One region of the Mesorhizobium sp. CNPSo 4661 genome, then DNA from elsewhere that is predicted to be linked to it. Evidence: riboswitches for the same ligand, from Rfam matches in the RefSeq annotation. Region 1 holds a riboswitch; the other holds the start of a gene.
What was found. A riboswitch is a leader RNA that binds a small molecule or an ion and turns the genes downstream of it on or off. The one in region 1 is predicted to bind S-adenosylmethionine.
Positions count from the first base shown of each region.

Region 2: it holds a riboswitch for S-adenosylmethionine, as region 1 does, so the genes downstream of both, metX (homoserine O-acetyltransferase MetX) here and AC0YKC_RS02175 (O-succinylhomoserine sulfhydrylase) in region 1, are expected to answer to the same signal.

Region 1 covers NZ_JBWGIO010000002.1:25,026-32,989, forward strand. The annotation lists gene mmsA (multiple monosaccharide ABC transporter ATP-binding protein) at 1-142, shown strand, start outside; gene mmsB (multiple monosaccharide ABC transporter permease) at 139-1,434, shown strand; gene araD1 (AraD1 family protein) at 1,700-2,692, shown strand; gene AC0YKC_RS02170 (2'-deoxycytidine 5'-triphosphate deaminase) at 2,731-3,825, opposite strand; SAM riboswitch at 3,942-4,019, shown strand; gene AC0YKC_RS02175 (O-succinylhomoserine sulfhydrylase) at 4,076-5,266, shown strand; gene AC0YKC_RS02180 (ceramide glucosyltransferase) at 5,312-6,454, opposite strand; gene apaG (Co2+/Mg2+ efflux protein ApaG) at 6,675-7,067, shown strand; gene AC0YKC_RS02190 (Hsp33 family molecular chaperone) at 7,240-7,964, opposite strand, start outside.
Region 2 covers NZ_JBWGIO010000005.1:261,242-269,205, reverse strand. The annotation lists gene AC0YKC_RS09805 (prephenate/arogenate dehydrogenase family protein) at 194-1,129, opposite strand; gene hisC (histidinol-phosphate transaminase) at 1,136-2,248, opposite strand; SAM riboswitch at 2,377-2,454, shown strand; gene metX (homoserine O-acetyltransferase MetX) at 2,550-3,719, shown strand; gene metW (methionine biosynthesis protein MetW) at 3,799-4,413, shown strand; gene AC0YKC_RS09785 (Stf0 family sulfotransferase) at 4,418-5,164, shown strand; gene AC0YKC_RS09780 (glycosyltransferase) at 5,264-6,253, shown strand; gene AC0YKC_RS09775 (DUF1330 domain-containing protein) at 6,250-6,576, opposite strand; gene AC0YKC_RS09770 (hypothetical protein) at 6,661-6,897, shown strand; gene AC0YKC_RS09765 (glycosyltransferase family 2 protein) at 6,878-7,837, shown strand; gene AC0YKC_RS09760 (DUF1194 domain-containing protein) at 7,851-7,964, opposite strand, start outside.

The DNA.
Region 1 (7,964 bases):
GGAAATGCCGGAATTGCTCGGCATCACCGACCGCATCTATGTGATGAACGAAGGGCGCATCGTCGGCGAAATGGCGGCGAGCGACGCCAGCCAGGAGAAGATCATGCGCGCCATCGTTCGGGGAGAAGGAAAAGCATCATGAGCACAGAGACCTCTCCCGCGCCGCAGAGCGGCATCGCCGAAGACGTCAAGCAGCAGGGTCCGCGCGTCGCGGTCTCGGCGCTGACGACGAATTTGCGCGAGTACGGCCTGATCATCGCGCTGATCGTCATCATGCTGTTCTTCCAGTACACGACGTCGGGAACGCTGTTCAAACCGGTCAACCTCTCGAACCTGGTGCAGCAGAACTCGTTCATCATCGTGATGGCGCTCGGCATGCTCCTGGTGATCGTCTCCGGCTATATCGACCTCAGCGTGGGATCGGTCGCCGGCTTCATCGGCGCGCTCGCGGCTATGATGATGGTCATCTGGCCGCTCGGCATATTCTCGAATCCGCTGGTGGTCTCGATCGTCTGCCTGGTCGTCGGCGCGCTTATCGGCGCGGCGCAAGGCTACTGGATCGCCTATCACAAGATACCGAGCTTCATCGTGACGCTGGCCGGCATGCTGATCTTCCGCGGCATCTGCCAGGCACTGCTTGGCGGCGGCTCGTCGGTCGGCCCGCTGCCGGACAGCTTCAAGGCGCTGAGCTCCGGCTTCATCCCGGACGTCATCGGCCCGCTGACGTTGATCCCGCCGACGGTGAACGCGGCCGGCAAGACCATCCTCGGCAGCGGCCTCACCCTGCATATGACGACGGTCGTGCTCGGCCTGGTCGGGGTGCTCGCCTACGCCTATTTCGGCTTCAGGACGCGGCGCAAGCGCGAGCGCCACGGCTATGAGGCGGAGCCCTTCCCGCTGTTCGTCGTCAAGACGCTGGTGGGCGGCGCGCTGGCGCTGTTCCTGGTCTTCCAGTTCGCCAGCTACAGGGGCTTCCCGGTGGTGCTGCTGGTGATGGGCGTGCTTATCTCGCTGTTCGTCTTCGTCACCAAGCGCATGACCATCGGCCGCCGCATCTACGCCATGGGCGGCAACGCCAAGGCCGCGCAGCTCTCGGGCATCAACACCGAACGGTTGACGCTGATGGTGTTCATCAACATGGGCGTGCTGTCGGCGCTCGGCGGCCTGATCATCGCGGCGCGCCTCGGCCAGGCCGTGCCGGCGGCGGGTCTCGGCTCAGAGCTCGACGTCATCGCGGCCGTCTTCATCGGCGGCGCCTCGGCAATGGGCGGCGTCGGCCAGGTGATCGGCGCGGTGGTCGGCGGCTTCATCATGGGCGTGATGAACAACGGCATGTCGATCATGGGCGTCAATGTCGACTGGCAGCAGGTGGTCAAGGGCCTGGTGCTGCTCGGCGCCGTGATCTTCGACGTCTACAACAAGAACAAGGCTTAGTGCATGTCGCCCAAAAGCGCTTAGCGGTTTTGGGGAAACGACATGCATCAAAACAGGGCTTAAGGGCCGGAACAAAGTTCAGGAGGCATACGGGTTCCAGATCGCGGGGCTGCCGGCAAACCCGCCGGCGCCGGGAAGTCCAGGCAAGGACCGTGCTCGCGAGCGCAATCCGGACGAAGAATTTCAACCGTGGCGGGGATTTCTCCATGCCGCGCAGGGTAAGGCTTGCCCACAGGCGGCCGACAAAATGAGAGAGGATTCAAACATGCTGATCTCCCAGATCCTCGACGACGCCGAGACGATCCGCGTCGTCGCCCGCAACGGCGGCGGCAAAACCAGGGTCATCAACGGCGCGCGCAGCGTCTATTCGCTGGCGATGGAGGCCGCCCGCACCGGCACAGGCCTCGAGGCGCTGATCGAACGCAAGGGCTATGGCGAGACGGTTGATCTCGATGCCGCCTACAAGAGGGGCAGGCTGGTCTCGCCGATCAACCATCCAGATCCCGCGCATCTGCATCTCACCGGCACGGGGCTGACGCATCTCGGCTCGGCGGCGACGCGGGATTCCATGCACAAGAAGCTCAATGACGGCGAGGAGCACCTCACCGATTCCATGAAGATGTTCCGCATGGGGCTCGAAGGCGGCAAGCCGGCCAAGGGCCAGGTCGGCGTGCAGCCGGAATGGTTCTACAAGGGCAACGGCACGATGGCGGTGGCCCCCGGCGCGCCTTTGGTGTCGCCCGCCTTCGCGCAGGATGGCGGCGAGGAGCCGGAGATCGCCGGCATCTATGTGATCGGCGACGACGGCGCGCCGTTCCGCGTCGGCTTCACGCTGTCGAACGAGTTCTCCGACCATGTGACGGAGCGGGTGAACTATCTGTTCCTCGCCCATTCCAAGCTCCGCAACGCCTCGTTCGGCCCCGAAATCCTGATCGGCGACCTGCCGGCCGACATCCGCGGCGCATCGCGCATCTGGCGTGACGGCAAGCTTCTGTGGGAAAAGCCGTTCCTGTCGGGCGAAGCGAACATGTCGCACACCATCGCCAATCTCGAGCACCACCATTTCAAATATTCGGCCTTCCGCCAGCCGGGCGACGTGCATGTGCACATGTTCGGCACCGCGACGCTCTCCTTCGCCGACGGCGTCCAGACGGAGGCCGGCGATACGTTCGAGATCGAGGCGCCGGATTTCGGCCTGCCGCTGCGCAATCCACTGGAGATCGAAAAGCCGGTGAAGGTGGCGGTGAAGGCGTTATGATTGGGTGATCTCCCCCCTTGTGGGGGAGATCGGCAGCTTCAGCGGGCTGCTTTGAAATGCTTGGAGAGCTTCAGGCCCTGCGCCTGATAGTTCGAGCCGAGATCGGTGCCGTAAAGCGCCTGCGGCCGCTTCAGCATATGCTCGTAGACGAGACGGCCGACGATCTGGCCGTGGTCGAGGATGAAAGGCACCTCGTGGCTGCGCACTTCGAGCACGGCGCGGCTGCCGCTGCCGCCGGCGGCGGAGTGGCCAAAGCCCGGATCGAAGAAGCCGGCATAGTGGACGCGGAACTCGCCGACCAGCGGATCGAAAGGCGTCATCTCGGCGGCGTAGAGCGGCGGCACATGCACGGCTTCGCGCGAGACCAGGATGTAGAATTCGTCCGGATCGAGCACCAGTTCGCCAGCGCCGCTCTTGTAGATCGGCTCCCAGAAATCGACGACATCCTGCGCGGCGCGCTTGTCGACATCGACAAGCCCGGTGTGATGCTTGCCGCGGTAGCCGACGAGGCCGTCCTTGTCGCCGTCGAGGTCGATGGAAAGCGCAATGCCGCCGCCCGAAATATTGGGCGGCTCGGTGGCGACCAGCATCTCGGCGCGATGAAGGTCGCGCAACTCGTTCTCCGAGAGCACCGCGTTGCCGGTGCGGAAGCGGATCTGCGACAGCCGCGAGCCGGCCCGCACGACGATCGGGAAGGTGCGCGGACTGACTTCGAGATAGAGCGGGCCGTGATAGCCGGCGGCAATCTTGTCGAACTCGTGGCCGCGATCGGTCATCACCCGAGTGAAGATGTCGAGGCGCCCGGTCGAGCTCTTCGGATTGGCGGAAGCAGACACATTCGAGGGCAACGCCAGGCCTTCGATCAGCGGCACGATGTAGACGCAGCCCGTCTCCAGCACCGCGCCCCCGGTGAGGTCGATCTCGTGCAGCTTCAGCCGTTCGAGCTTGTCGGCGACCAGATGATCGGGTCCCGGCAGGAAGGAGGCGCGCACGCGATAGGCCTTGTCGCCGAGCCTGAGATCGAGGCTGGCCGGCTGGATCTGGTCGGTGTCCAGCAAGCGCGGCGACTTCAGCGCCTTCGCGTCGAACAGCGCCGCGATGTCCTGATCCGGAAGAATGCCTGTCTGCCGCAAAGGCTGGCTCCGTTCACAAGGCCGGGCGAGGACCTAAGCAGGCTCTTGCCGCCCGGCTGGTACAAACCTCTTAATGAAGCCGGCAATTGACGCAAGCGCGGCGCGGGTCTAAAGGGTCGTTATCCCGTGGTGATTTGGCCGGTCGGCTTGCAGCCACGTTAAACAAGTCGCTAAAGGACCGTCGAGCCGCAAGGCTATATGGACCGGTTGCGACTTCGCGGCCGGTTTTTTTGTGTCTGGAAGCAGGGCTATGAGCACCAAGAAGCGTAACTGGAAACCTCAGACGGCACTCGTGCATGGCGGGACATTGCGTTCCCAATTCGGCGAGACCGCCGAGGCGATGTATCTCACGCAGGGCTATGTCTACGAGACGGCCCAGGCGGCGGAGGCCCGCTTCAAGGGTGAGGAGCCGGGCTTCATCTATTCGCGCTACGCCAATCCGACCGTCGACATGTTCGAAAAGCGCATGTGCGCTTTGGAAGGCGCCGAGGATGCCCGCGCCACGGCCTCCGGCATGGCGGCTGTAACGGCGGCGCTGCTTTGCAGCGCCAAGGCCGGCGACCATATCGTCGCGGCCCGCGCGCTGTTCGGTTCCTGTCGCTGGGTGGTCGAGACGCTGGCGCCGCGCTACGGCATCCAAGCAACGCTGGTCGACGGCACCGACATCGCCAATTGGGAAAAGGCGGTAAGGCCGAATACCAAGCTGCTCTTCCTCGAGAGCCCGACCAATCCGACGCTGGAAGTGGTCGACATCGCCGCGGTCGCCAAGCTCGCCAATTCGATCGGCGCCAGGCTGATCGTCGACAATGTCTTTGCCACGCCGCTGCAGCAAAAGCCGTTGCAGCTCGGCGCCCATATCGTCGTCTATTCGGCGACGAAGCACATAGACGGCCAGGGCCGCTGCCTCGGCGGCGTCATCCTGTCCGACAAGAAATGGATCGACGAGAACCTGCACGACTATTTCCGCCACACCGGCCCGAGCCTGTCGCCCTTCAACGCCTGGACGCTGTTGAAAGGGCTGGAGACCCTGCCGCTGCGCGTGCGCCAGCAGACCGAGAGCGCCGGCAAGATCGCCGATTTCCTCGCCGGCCGATCGGAGATAGCCCGCGTCATCTATCCGGGCCGGGCCGACCATCCGCAGGCCGACATCGTCAGGAAGCAGATGTCGGGCGGCTCGACGTTGATCTGCCTCGACGTCAAGGGCGGCAAACAGGCGGCCTTCGCCTTCCAGAACGCACTCGATATCGTGCTGATCTCGAACAATCTCGGCGACGCCAAGAGCCTGATCACCCACCCGGCGACGACCACGCACAAGAACCTGAGCGACGACGCGCGGGCAGAGCTAGGCATCGGGCCAGGCACGCTCAGGCTTTCGGTTGGCCTGGAGGACACCGACGATCTGCTGGAGGACATCGAGCAGGCGCTGAAGGCGGCGAAGTAACAGCCCACCTCGCGCTAGATTAAGCGCGCCTAAGCGGCAATCGGCTCAGGCGAGCTCTTCCAGTTCGGTCGCCGCCTTGGTGCGGATGGTCATGGCGTTGCCGCGCCATTCGACGGCGCCGCCGAACCAGGCGCGCGCCCAGATGGCGGGCAGCATCGCGTCGCGCACGATCATCGCGGTGACGGTGCGCGGCGACAGGTACCAGCCCTTGGCCGAAGCCAGCAGGCATTCCGGCAGGTAGGCTATCGCCAGCACGCACAAGGCCGTTGAAGGCAGGCTGACACCGGCGCTTGCAGCGGCAATCAGCGCCAGTAGCAGCGCCATCGCGGCGCCGGTGAGGATCTCGGGCGCGAAGAACAGCAGGAACGTGACCCGGCGCAGCCGCGCCCACCGCGTCTGGCGCGACCAGATCTCGGCGAACCGGCGCTGGCCGAGCGGCTGCTCGAAAGGCGAAGCGACGAGATTGACGTTGAGCCCCAGGCTGTTGACCAGCTTGGTGGCTGCCGCATCCTCGGCGATCTCGGCGGCCAAAGCCTGGATGCCGCCATTGGCGTCCAGCATCGGCTTGTTCCACAGCATGCTCTTGCCCTGGGCGAAGCCGAGGCCGAGCGCCTCGCCGGCATACTGCCAGCGCGCTTGCAGCGTGTTGAGGAAAGCGCATTCGACCTCGGCCCAAAACCCGTCCGGCCGCGAGCCGATCGGCGTCGAGCAGACGAGGCCGGTGTCCGCGCGCCATGCCGCCATCAGCTGCTGGACGTAGTCCCTCGGCATCAGCACGTTGGAATCGGCAAGGATGACCCAATCGTGCCTGGCCGCCTGCCAGCCCTTGACGCAGTTGTTGAGCTTGGGATTGGCGCTGATGCGGTCGTCGCCGATCAGCAGCCGCGCCGGAACCTCCGGGTAGCGCGCCATCGCCGCATCGATCAGCCTGACCACCGGGTCTTCGGCATGCGCGACGCAGAAGATCAGCTCATAGCGCGGCCAGTCGAGCGAGAAGGCGCGCTGCAAGGTCTCCTGCGTGAACGGCTCGACGCCGCGCGCCGGCACGATGATCGAGACCGGCTGCGCGCCAGCGGGCGGCGCTATGACACGCCGCCGTTCGAGCCGCGAGGAGGCGAGCACGATGCTGGCGAGATTGGAAAGGAGAAGGGCTGACGAAGCCAGGCCGGCTGCGATAGTCAGTTCCATCGAGATCTGGTCACTCCCGAAAGGCCGCATGCGGCCGTTTCATCAGTCGACAGAGCGCCCGAGTCGCCCGGCGCGGTTTGTGCACACCAACATTGTCGTATGTCACTTAAATGACATTGTTTTTCGGCACCTGCGCTTACAAGGCTGGCAGGATGGTCGGCGCTACGTCTACTAAGAGCGGAGCGTGACATATATTCCGCGGCGGCAACCGGAGTGGCCCATGTATCGCGCAGTGACGCGCAACATCGAAGTGCTGGTCAGGCCCTTCTACCTGGAGGACCGATCCGATCCGTCCGAGAACCGCTATGTCTGGGGCTACCAGGTGACGATCGACAACCGCTCCGACGATTTCGTGCAGCTTCTGTCGCGCTACTGGCATATCACCGACGGTCGGGGCCGGGTCGAGGAGGTGCGCGGCGCCGGCGTCGTCGGCGACCAGCCGGAGCTCAATCCCGGCGACAGCTATCAGTATACCTCGGGCTGCCCGCTCTCGACGCCGTCGGGCATCATGGTCGGCCATTACACGATGCGCAACGGCCGCGGCGAGACGTTCGATATCGCCATTCCGGCCTTCTCGCTCGATATGCCGGGGACGAGGCGCACGGTGAACTAGCTTCTTTCTCCCCGTATACATGGAGAAATGCCCGGCAGGGCAATGAGGGGCGGCGCCGAGGTTCGAGATTTTCTTTAGACGACGGCCTCGGTGACCATCTTCACCAATGACGGCCCTGCCCCTCATCCGCCCTTCGGGCACCTTCTCCCCGTGAAACGGGGAGAAGGAAGGCTTACTTCACGAATTCGGCCGGGTCGAAGTCGTACTGCGTCGAGCAGAACTCGCAAGCGACGTGGATGCCGCCGTCCTCGGTCGAGTCCTCGATCTCCTGCGCCGAAAAGCCTTCGAGGATGCCGTGGATCTTCTCGCGCGAGCAGGAGCACTGGTCGGCGACCGGAACGCCGCGGAAGACGCGCACGCCATGTTCGTGGAACAGCCGGTAGAGCAGGCGTTCGGCGCCCACCGTCGGGTCGATCAGCTCGGTCGGCTCGATGGTGCCTAGCAGCGCCAGCAACTCCTGCCAGGAATTGTCGGCCGGATGGTCCGCGACGTCACGCGGATCGCCGTCGCCGCCGGAAATATCGGGAACGCGCATGCGCTCCGGCGATTGCGGCAGGAACTGCGCCAGGATGCCGCCGGCACGCCACTGCTCTCGCGCGCCGCCCGGGCCGGGCGTGACCAGCTTGGCGACCGACATCTTGATCTCGGTCGGGATCTGCTCCGACTGCCGGAAGTAGGTGCGCGCGGCATCCTCGAGCGAGGTGTCGTCGAGCTGGACGATGCCCTGGTAGCGCTGCGTATGCGCGCCCTGGTCGATGGTCAGCGCCAGGACGCCGTTGCCGAGCAGCGTCTGCTGCGAGGTCTCGCCGGCGGCGATCAGCGCCTGCAGCCGGTCGGCGTCGAAGCGCGCATACGCGCGCAGCGCATGCGGGGTCGAGAAATCAGCCACCAGCATGT
Region 2 (7,964 bases), on a different contig from region 1:
TCCATTCCGTGACCTGAGCCGTGGAATGCGGCGGAGCAAGAATTCTGCACCGCAGCCGCACTCGGAAGTCACGGAATGGATCCTCGGGTCTGCGCGCGTTGCTTCGCTCCTTGCTCCGCCCGAGAATGACGAACGACCGGGCGTTTTGGCCAATCTCGAAAGTAGCCGACCGGTGAAAGTCCGGTGCGGAAGCTTAAGGCTTGCTTGGGTGTTCGACCGCCTGGCGGCCAAAGTCCGGCACGTCGATATCCTGGCCGGCCTCGATGATCGAGCGGCGGATGGCGCGGGTGCGGGTGAAGAGGTCGAAGAGCTTCTCGCCGTCACCCCAGCGGATCGCCCGCTGCAGCGAGGCCAGATCCTCCGAGAAACGCGCCAGCATCTCCAGGATCGCGTCCTTGTTGTGCAGGCACACGTCGCGCCACATGGTCGGGTCGGAGGCGGCAAGGCGGGTGAAGTCGCGGAAACCGGAAGCGGAATATTTGATGACTTCGCTCTTGGTCACCGCTTCCAGGTCGTCCGCCGTGCCGACGATGTTGTAGGCGATGATATGCGGCAGGTGCGACACGATCGCGAGTGTCATGTCGTGATGCTGCGGGTCCATCGTATCGATGTTGGAGCCGCAGCGCCGCCAGAATTCAGACAGCGTCTCGAGCGCCGCTGGATCGGTGCCCGGCAGCGGCGTGAAGATGCACCAGCGGTTCTCGAAGAGATCGGCAAAGCCGGCATCCGGTCCGGACTTTTCCGTGCCGGCCAGCGGGTGTCCGGGGATGAAATGCACGCCTTCCGGCACATGCGGCTGCATTTGCGCGATCACCGAGGCCTTGGTCGAGCCGACGTCGGTCAGGATGGCGCCTTTCTTCAGCGCCGGCGCGATCTCGGCCGCGACCTCGCCGGACGAGCCGACGGGCACCGAGACGATGACGAGGTCGGCATCGCCCACCGCTTCCCTGGCATCCGTCGTGTAGGAATCGCCAAGACCAAGCTCCTCGGCGCGCTTCAGCGTCGATGCACTGCGCGTCGCGATGGCGATGTGCGTGGCAAGCCCCTCGCGGCGGATGACACGCGCAAGCGACGAGCCGATCAGGCCGATGCCGACCAGCGCTATTTTCTCGAACATCGGTGATGCCATGGCGTTCTAGCTTTTCAGGAAGGTCTTGAGCGCATCGATGACGCCGCGATTGGCCTCTTCGGTGCCGATGCTCATGCGCAGCGCGTTGGGGAAGCCATAGCCGGTGACGCGGCGCAGGATGTAACCGCGCTGGCTGAGATAATCGTCCGCTGCCGCCGCTGAATGCTTCTTGCCGTCGGGAAAATGGATCAGCACGAAATTGCCGACGCTGGGCGTGACGCGCAGGCCAAGCCCGGTCAGTTCCGCGCTAAGCCAGGCCAGCCATTTCTCGTTATGTGTCACGCTGCGCTCGATATGGGCGCGGTCGCGGATCGCGGCGATGCCGGCCTCGATCGCGGTGGCATTGACGTTGAAGGGACCGCGGATGCGGTTGATCGCATCGACGATATGAGCCGGCCCATACATCCAGCCGATGCGCGCGCCGCCGAGGCCGAGCTTTGAGAAAGTGCGGGTCATCACCACGTTTTCGGAGCTGCCCGCCAGCTCGATGCCGGCTTCATAGTCGTTGCGCCGCACATATTCGGCATAAGCCGCATCGAGCACCAGGAGCACGTCCTTCGGCAAGGCCGCGTGCAGCCGGCGCACTTCCTGGAACGGCACATAGGTGCCGGTCGGATTGTTGGGATTGGCTAGGAACACGATCCGCGTCGCCGGCGTCACCGCGGCCAGGATCGCGTCGATGTCGGCGCGCTCGTCGGTTTCCTTGACCGCCACTGGCTTGGCACCCGCCGCCTGGATGTAGATCTTGTAGACCATGAAGGCGTGCTCGGTGAACACGGCCTCGTCGCCCGGCGCGAGATAGGCCTGCGCCAGGAGCCCGAGGATCTCGTCGGAGCCGTTGGAGCAGATGATGTTCGCCGGATTGAGCCCATGCACCTCGCCGATCGCCTCGCGCAGCCGCCGCGCCGTGCCGTCGGGATAGACGTCGAGCTTCGCCGCGACTTCGCGCGCGGCTTCGATCGCCTTCGGCGAAGGGCCGAGCGGATTTTCGTTCGACGACAGCTTGTAGACTTTCATCACGCCGGCTGGCGCGGTGCTTTTTCCCGGCACATAGGCCTCGATGTCCATGATGCCCGCGCGGGGCGTCGGACGGGGCTGATCCTGCTTCATGTCACAAATCCGTCGAGAGGGCCTCTTCAAGGCCGCAGCGGAAATACAGGCCACGGGCTGGAATGTCGAGTGCTACCGCTTGGTGCCGCGAAGCGGCTACCCGTTGACGAAGCGCGGCGCTGGTCCTAGAAGAGCTGCCAGACTTCCGTGGTGATTTGGCCGGTCGGCTTGCAGCCACGTTAAACAACTCGCTAAAGGGCCGTTTGCAACCTGTAACCGGCTTTGCGACGGCAATGCCGGTTTTTTATTGTCCGCTGCCGGCCGGACACCGCATCGGGACGAGACCGATCGGGACAGGATGAGGACGGACATGGCCGCTCAGCGCGCTGCAAGAACCAAGGACGAGGTCGACCATCCGTCGAGCCCGGTGCTGCAGTTCGGCCCCGACAAGCCGCTGAAGCTCGACGCCGGCACTATCCTTTCGCCTTTCCAGATCGCCTATCAGACCTACGGCACGCTCAACGACGCGCGCTCCAACGCCATCCTCGTCTGCCACGCGCTGACCGGCGACCAGCACGTCGCCAACACCAACCCGGTGACCGGCAAGCCCGGCTGGTGGGAGGTGCTGATCGGCCCCGGCAAGATCATCGACACCAACCGTTTCTTCGTCATCTGCTCCAATGTCATCGGCGGTTGCCTCGGCTCGACCGGCCCGGCCTCGACCAACCCTTCCACCGGCAAGCCCTACGGGCTCGACCTGCCGATCATCACCATCCGTGACATGGTGCGCGCGCAGGCGATGCTGGTCGATCATTTCGGCATCGAAAAGCTGTTTTGCGTGCTTGGCGGCTCGATGGGCGGCATGCAGGTTCTGGAATGGGCGGCGAGCCATTCGGAGCGCGTGTTCTGCGCCCTGCCGATCGCCACCGGCGCCCGCCATTCCTCGCAGAACATCGCCTTCCACGAGGTCGGCCGACAGGCCGTCATGGCCGATCCGGAGTGGCACGGCGGCAAATATCTCGATTTCGGCAAGCGGCCGGAAAAGGGCCTCGCCGTCGCGCGCATGGCCGCCCACATCACCTACCTTTCGGAAGCCGCGCTCCACCGCAAGTTCGGCCGCAACCTGCAGGACCGCGATGCGCTCACCTTCGGCTTCGACGCCGATTTCCAGATCGAAAGCTATCTGCGCCACCAGGGCATGACCTTCGTCGACCGCTTCGACGCCAACTCCTACCTCTATCTGACCCGCGCGATGGACTATTTCGACCTTGCCGCAGATCACGGCGGGCGTCTCGCCGACGCCTTCGCCGGCACGAAGACGCGCTTTTGCCTGGTCTCCTTCACCAGCGACTGGCTGTTCCCGACCGAGGAGAGCCGGTCGATCGTGCATGCCTTGAACGCGGCGGGCGCTTCCGTCTCTTTCGTCGAGATCGAGACCGATCGCGGCCACGACGCCTTCCTGCTCGACGAGCCGGAGCTGTTCGCGGCCATCAACGGCTTCATCGCGTCGGCCGCCCGCGCCAGGGGCCTCAACCTATGACCCCGAACCGAAGGCCAGCGAACGCAAAAAGTTGCAGACTTTTCGGGCCGGGATCATGCGCCTTGCAGGAGGCGAAGCCATGACGGTCAATCGCGCCCAGCGCGTCGACCTCGACGTCGTCGCCGATCTCATCCCGCCCAGTTCGCGCGTCCTCGATGTCGGCTCGGGCGACGGCCTGCTTCTGGAATTGTTGCAGGAGACCAAGCAGGTCGACGGCCGCGGGCTGGAATTGTCGCAGCGCGGCGTCAACGAATGCGTGGCGCGCGGGCTATCGGTCATCCAGGGCGACGCCGACACGGATCTGAAATTCTACGCCGACAAGGGCTTCGACTTCGTCGTGCTGTCGCAGACGTTGCAGGCGACGCGCAACCCGAAGGTCGTGCTCGACGAGCTGCTTCGGATCGGCAACCGCGCCATCGTCTCCTTCCCCAATTTCGGCCACTGGCGCGTGCGCTTTTCGCTGCTGGTCAAGGGCAGGATGCCGGTCACCAAGGATCTGCCCTACTCCTGGTACGACACGCCCAACATCCACTTCTGCACCATCCGCGACTTCGTCAACCTGTGCGAGGAGCTCGGCGCGACCGTCGAGAAGGCGACCGCGCTCGACGCCAACGGCCAGAAGATCGGCCTGTCGATGCCCTGGTGGTTCTGGAACTTCTTCGGCCAGCAGGCGGTGTTTCTGCTGAGGCGATGACGGAATGCGTCTCTTTCGCCGGCCCCCAGCAGTGGTGGAAATCCCGCCGAACATTCTGTCCGAAGTACGGGCGGGAATTCTCGTCTGCACATCACCGCGGAGCGGCAGCAATCATCTCGCGGGATTGATGGCTTCCGCCGGGCTGGGCCATCCGCTGGAATGGTTTGGCGGGCGACGTCTGCTGGAGTTGCCGGGTTACCCGCGAGATCCCCGCGCACAGCTTCTGCGTGCGCTGACCGAGGGACGGTCCTCTACCGGTGTCTACGCAATCAAGCTCTTTGCGAGCCAGTTCACACAACTGGCCAAGAAGGTGAAGCTGCCGGCCAGCCTTCCGAATTTGAGCTATGTACGCTTAACCCGTGACGATCTGCTCGGCCAGGCGATCTCATGGGCACGTGCGCGTCAAACCCGCGAATTCCGATCCAGCGAGATCAGCCATGTACCGCCACGCTATGACGGCCATGCAATCGCAGAGTCCCTGGAAAAGATTTTGATGGAGAACGTGACATGGGACGGTTGGTTCGCGAAGAACGGCCTGTCCTTCCTCCCCCTGACTTACGAGCAGCTTCAGCGCGATCCGGCAGGGAGCCTGACCAAACTCGCGCAGCTCGTGAATGTGGAGCCCAACTGGGAGACCAACCTCCGGTCAGGTCTCGAAATCCAGCGCGATGCAATCAATGAAGAATGGCGAAAGCGTTTCCTGTCCGAATATGCCGACCCGTCCAGCTTCCGATACCGAATGATAAAATAGCCCATCTAACAAATTCCCAGTGCACAATTGCATCTCGATGATTTGACAGCATGCTGTCAGGGCTATAGCCACTACTTTTGATTAATTGGCTGTGTCGCGATGGCTGAACATCCTGCCTATTCTGTCGTCATGGAGATGGAGAATGCCAAATCCATCGACTGGGATGAGATTGGGCTTGGGCTCAAAGCCTTGGCGCGCGAGATCGCCCAGGTTTCCGCTACCGGATTTGCGAGGCCGAAGGTCATTATCTCGCATGGCGGCCTCGAAACTGACGCCGTCTCATTGCGAAGCCGCATCGGAGCCGAAGCGCCCCAATTGGCGCAGGTTGCCGACCTGGCCTTCGCTGCCTGTCCCGGCGGCAGATACTACGACCTCAAGAACAACGGCATTCCTTGGAGCGAAGGAAGCGTCCTTGTTTTTCTCGATTCCGACACAGTTCCGGAACGAAGCTGGCTCCCAACCCTGCTGAAGCCCTTCGACGACCCTGATACCATCTGCGTCAATGGGCACACCTATCTTTCCCATGATGACTTCTTCTCGCGGACCTTCGCGTTGATCTGGTTCTTCCCGATGGCTGAGGGAGACAAGAGATTTGCCTCGAAGCGTGCTATCAATGCAAACAAGATCGCTTTCCGGCGCGACTGGATATCCAGCCACCCGTTTCCAGCACACAACGGCTTCAAGGTCTCCTGCACGCTCCTGATGCATCAGCTTTGGGGTGAAGGCCACAAAATCGTCAACGTGGACGCGCGCGTCCACCACTATTCCCCGCGCGGCTGGCGGTTCTTCTTTTGGCGCGCGCTGGTGACCGGCAGGGATGCCGATCGAAAATTCGTCGAGCTCCACTCCCCCAGCCGCGCCCGGCGCATCGTCAAATCATTCACGCGCTGGGGGACAATGTCGTGGCGCACGCTGCGGCGCGTGGTGAATCACGCGCCGCAGACCGGCATGCCGGTCTGGCAAATTCCCTTCGCGGCGATCGTCGGCCTGACGTTCTACACATTCGCGTTTCTCGGCCATTTCAGCCTGGCGGCAGGGCTCGTTCGCGACAAGGTTGAAATCGTGCCCGACTATGTCGTGCACAGTTAGCCAATTCCAAGCACATCCGTAGCCTTGTGCGGATGCTCGACGCCGTCAACGAAGATCACGTCGGATTCAGAATTCTCGGTGCGCAGCGGGAGGATCGCCTGATAAGCCGGCGACCGGTACCAGTCCCTCACATGCCGCCTGTCGGCGAATTCGATGACGATCAGGTGCCCGGGCCAGCTGTTTTCGACGACCTTGACGTCGCCGCCATGGACGACAAAGCGCCCACCGAACGGCGCCAGCGTGGCGTCGATCTTCTCCAGATATTCGATCATCCAGGGACCCGGCGTGACTTGGCGCATATGGGCAACGGCGTAAGCGGTCATGATCCTGCTCCTTCATGGGATCGAAGCCGATCGGCCGGCCTCGTGGGATCACCATGCAAAAGCCAGGTAGTCTGGTCGATTACCTTGGACGTCATCGAGACAAAGCCGACCTCTGACCTCGCCCAGCGGGCAGTTACGCCAGGCGAAACGCCGATAGTGTTGCCATCAGACCGCAAGGTTACGGAAAACCCGCTGATTTCGGCATTTCTTGGCGAGCGCGGCGTGACACAAGGGTGGCTTTTTTGTAGCGTCGACCGCAAATCAGAGGTGGACACCAAGATAGCCGTCGACTTTCCGACAGATGCCAGATCCGACCGGTAGCGGCAGCCCGATGTCGAACCAGGACGTTCCGCTGATCTCAGTGATCACGCCGACCCACAACCGGCGCAGCCAGGTCGTGCGCGCGGTGGAAAGCGTTCTGGCGCAGACACTTACCCGCTTCGAGCACATCGTGGTCGATGACGGTTCGACCGACGGGACGGCCGCCGCGCTAGCCGAAATCCGCGACCCGAGGCTGATCTATGTCGGCGCCAAATGGCGCGGCGCCAATGCGGCGCGCAATGCGGGCATAGAGCGCGCGCGGGCGCCGGTCGTGACGTTCCTCGATTCGGACGATGTCTATCTGCCGGACCGGCTGGAGCGGACGCTGACGCGCTTCCACGAAAACCCTTCGCTCGAGGTGTTGATCAGTTCCTTCTTGTCGCTGAAGGGCGGCCGCAGCACCAAATGCATCAATCGCGATGCCTTCCTCGACAAGAGCACGCTGCAGCGCGCCCTGGTCGCCCAGACCATCTTCATTGCCGGCTCGGCGATCACGGCAAGGCACGAGTCGCTGCTCGCGATCGGCGGCTACGACAGCGACGTGACACGCATGCAGGATCGCGAATTGCTGCTGCGCTTTGCCCAGCGCAGCGGCGCCTTGCTGTCCGAGGACATCGACTGGAAGAAGTACAATTCGGAGAATTCGATCTCCGGCCGCCGCGACGGCTATGTCGAGGCCTACGCCAATCTGATCGACAAGCATCCTTATATTGCCGATCGCTATCCCGACGTTCCACCTTACATGATCGCGCGGCAGATCATCGCCGATACCCTCAAGGGCAGGTTGCCGCAGGCCTTTTCGGGCTACAACGCCAACCGGTCGTCCAAGTCGCTCGGCTACTCGCCGGCCGAACTCCTGCGCGGCTATGTCGTCGGCCGCCGCTGGCGGCGCGACTGCTACGACGAGTTCCGCGCCAAATACGGCGCCAGGGCGGTCTGAAGCAGCGGCCGGCTTACCTGTCGAGCTCCGGAAAGTAGGGATCGGAATACCGGTGCCGCAGGCGTTCGCCCAGCAGGCAGTCGACAGGCGTCGGATCCTCGGCGCGAATGGCTCTGGCGTCGGTGAG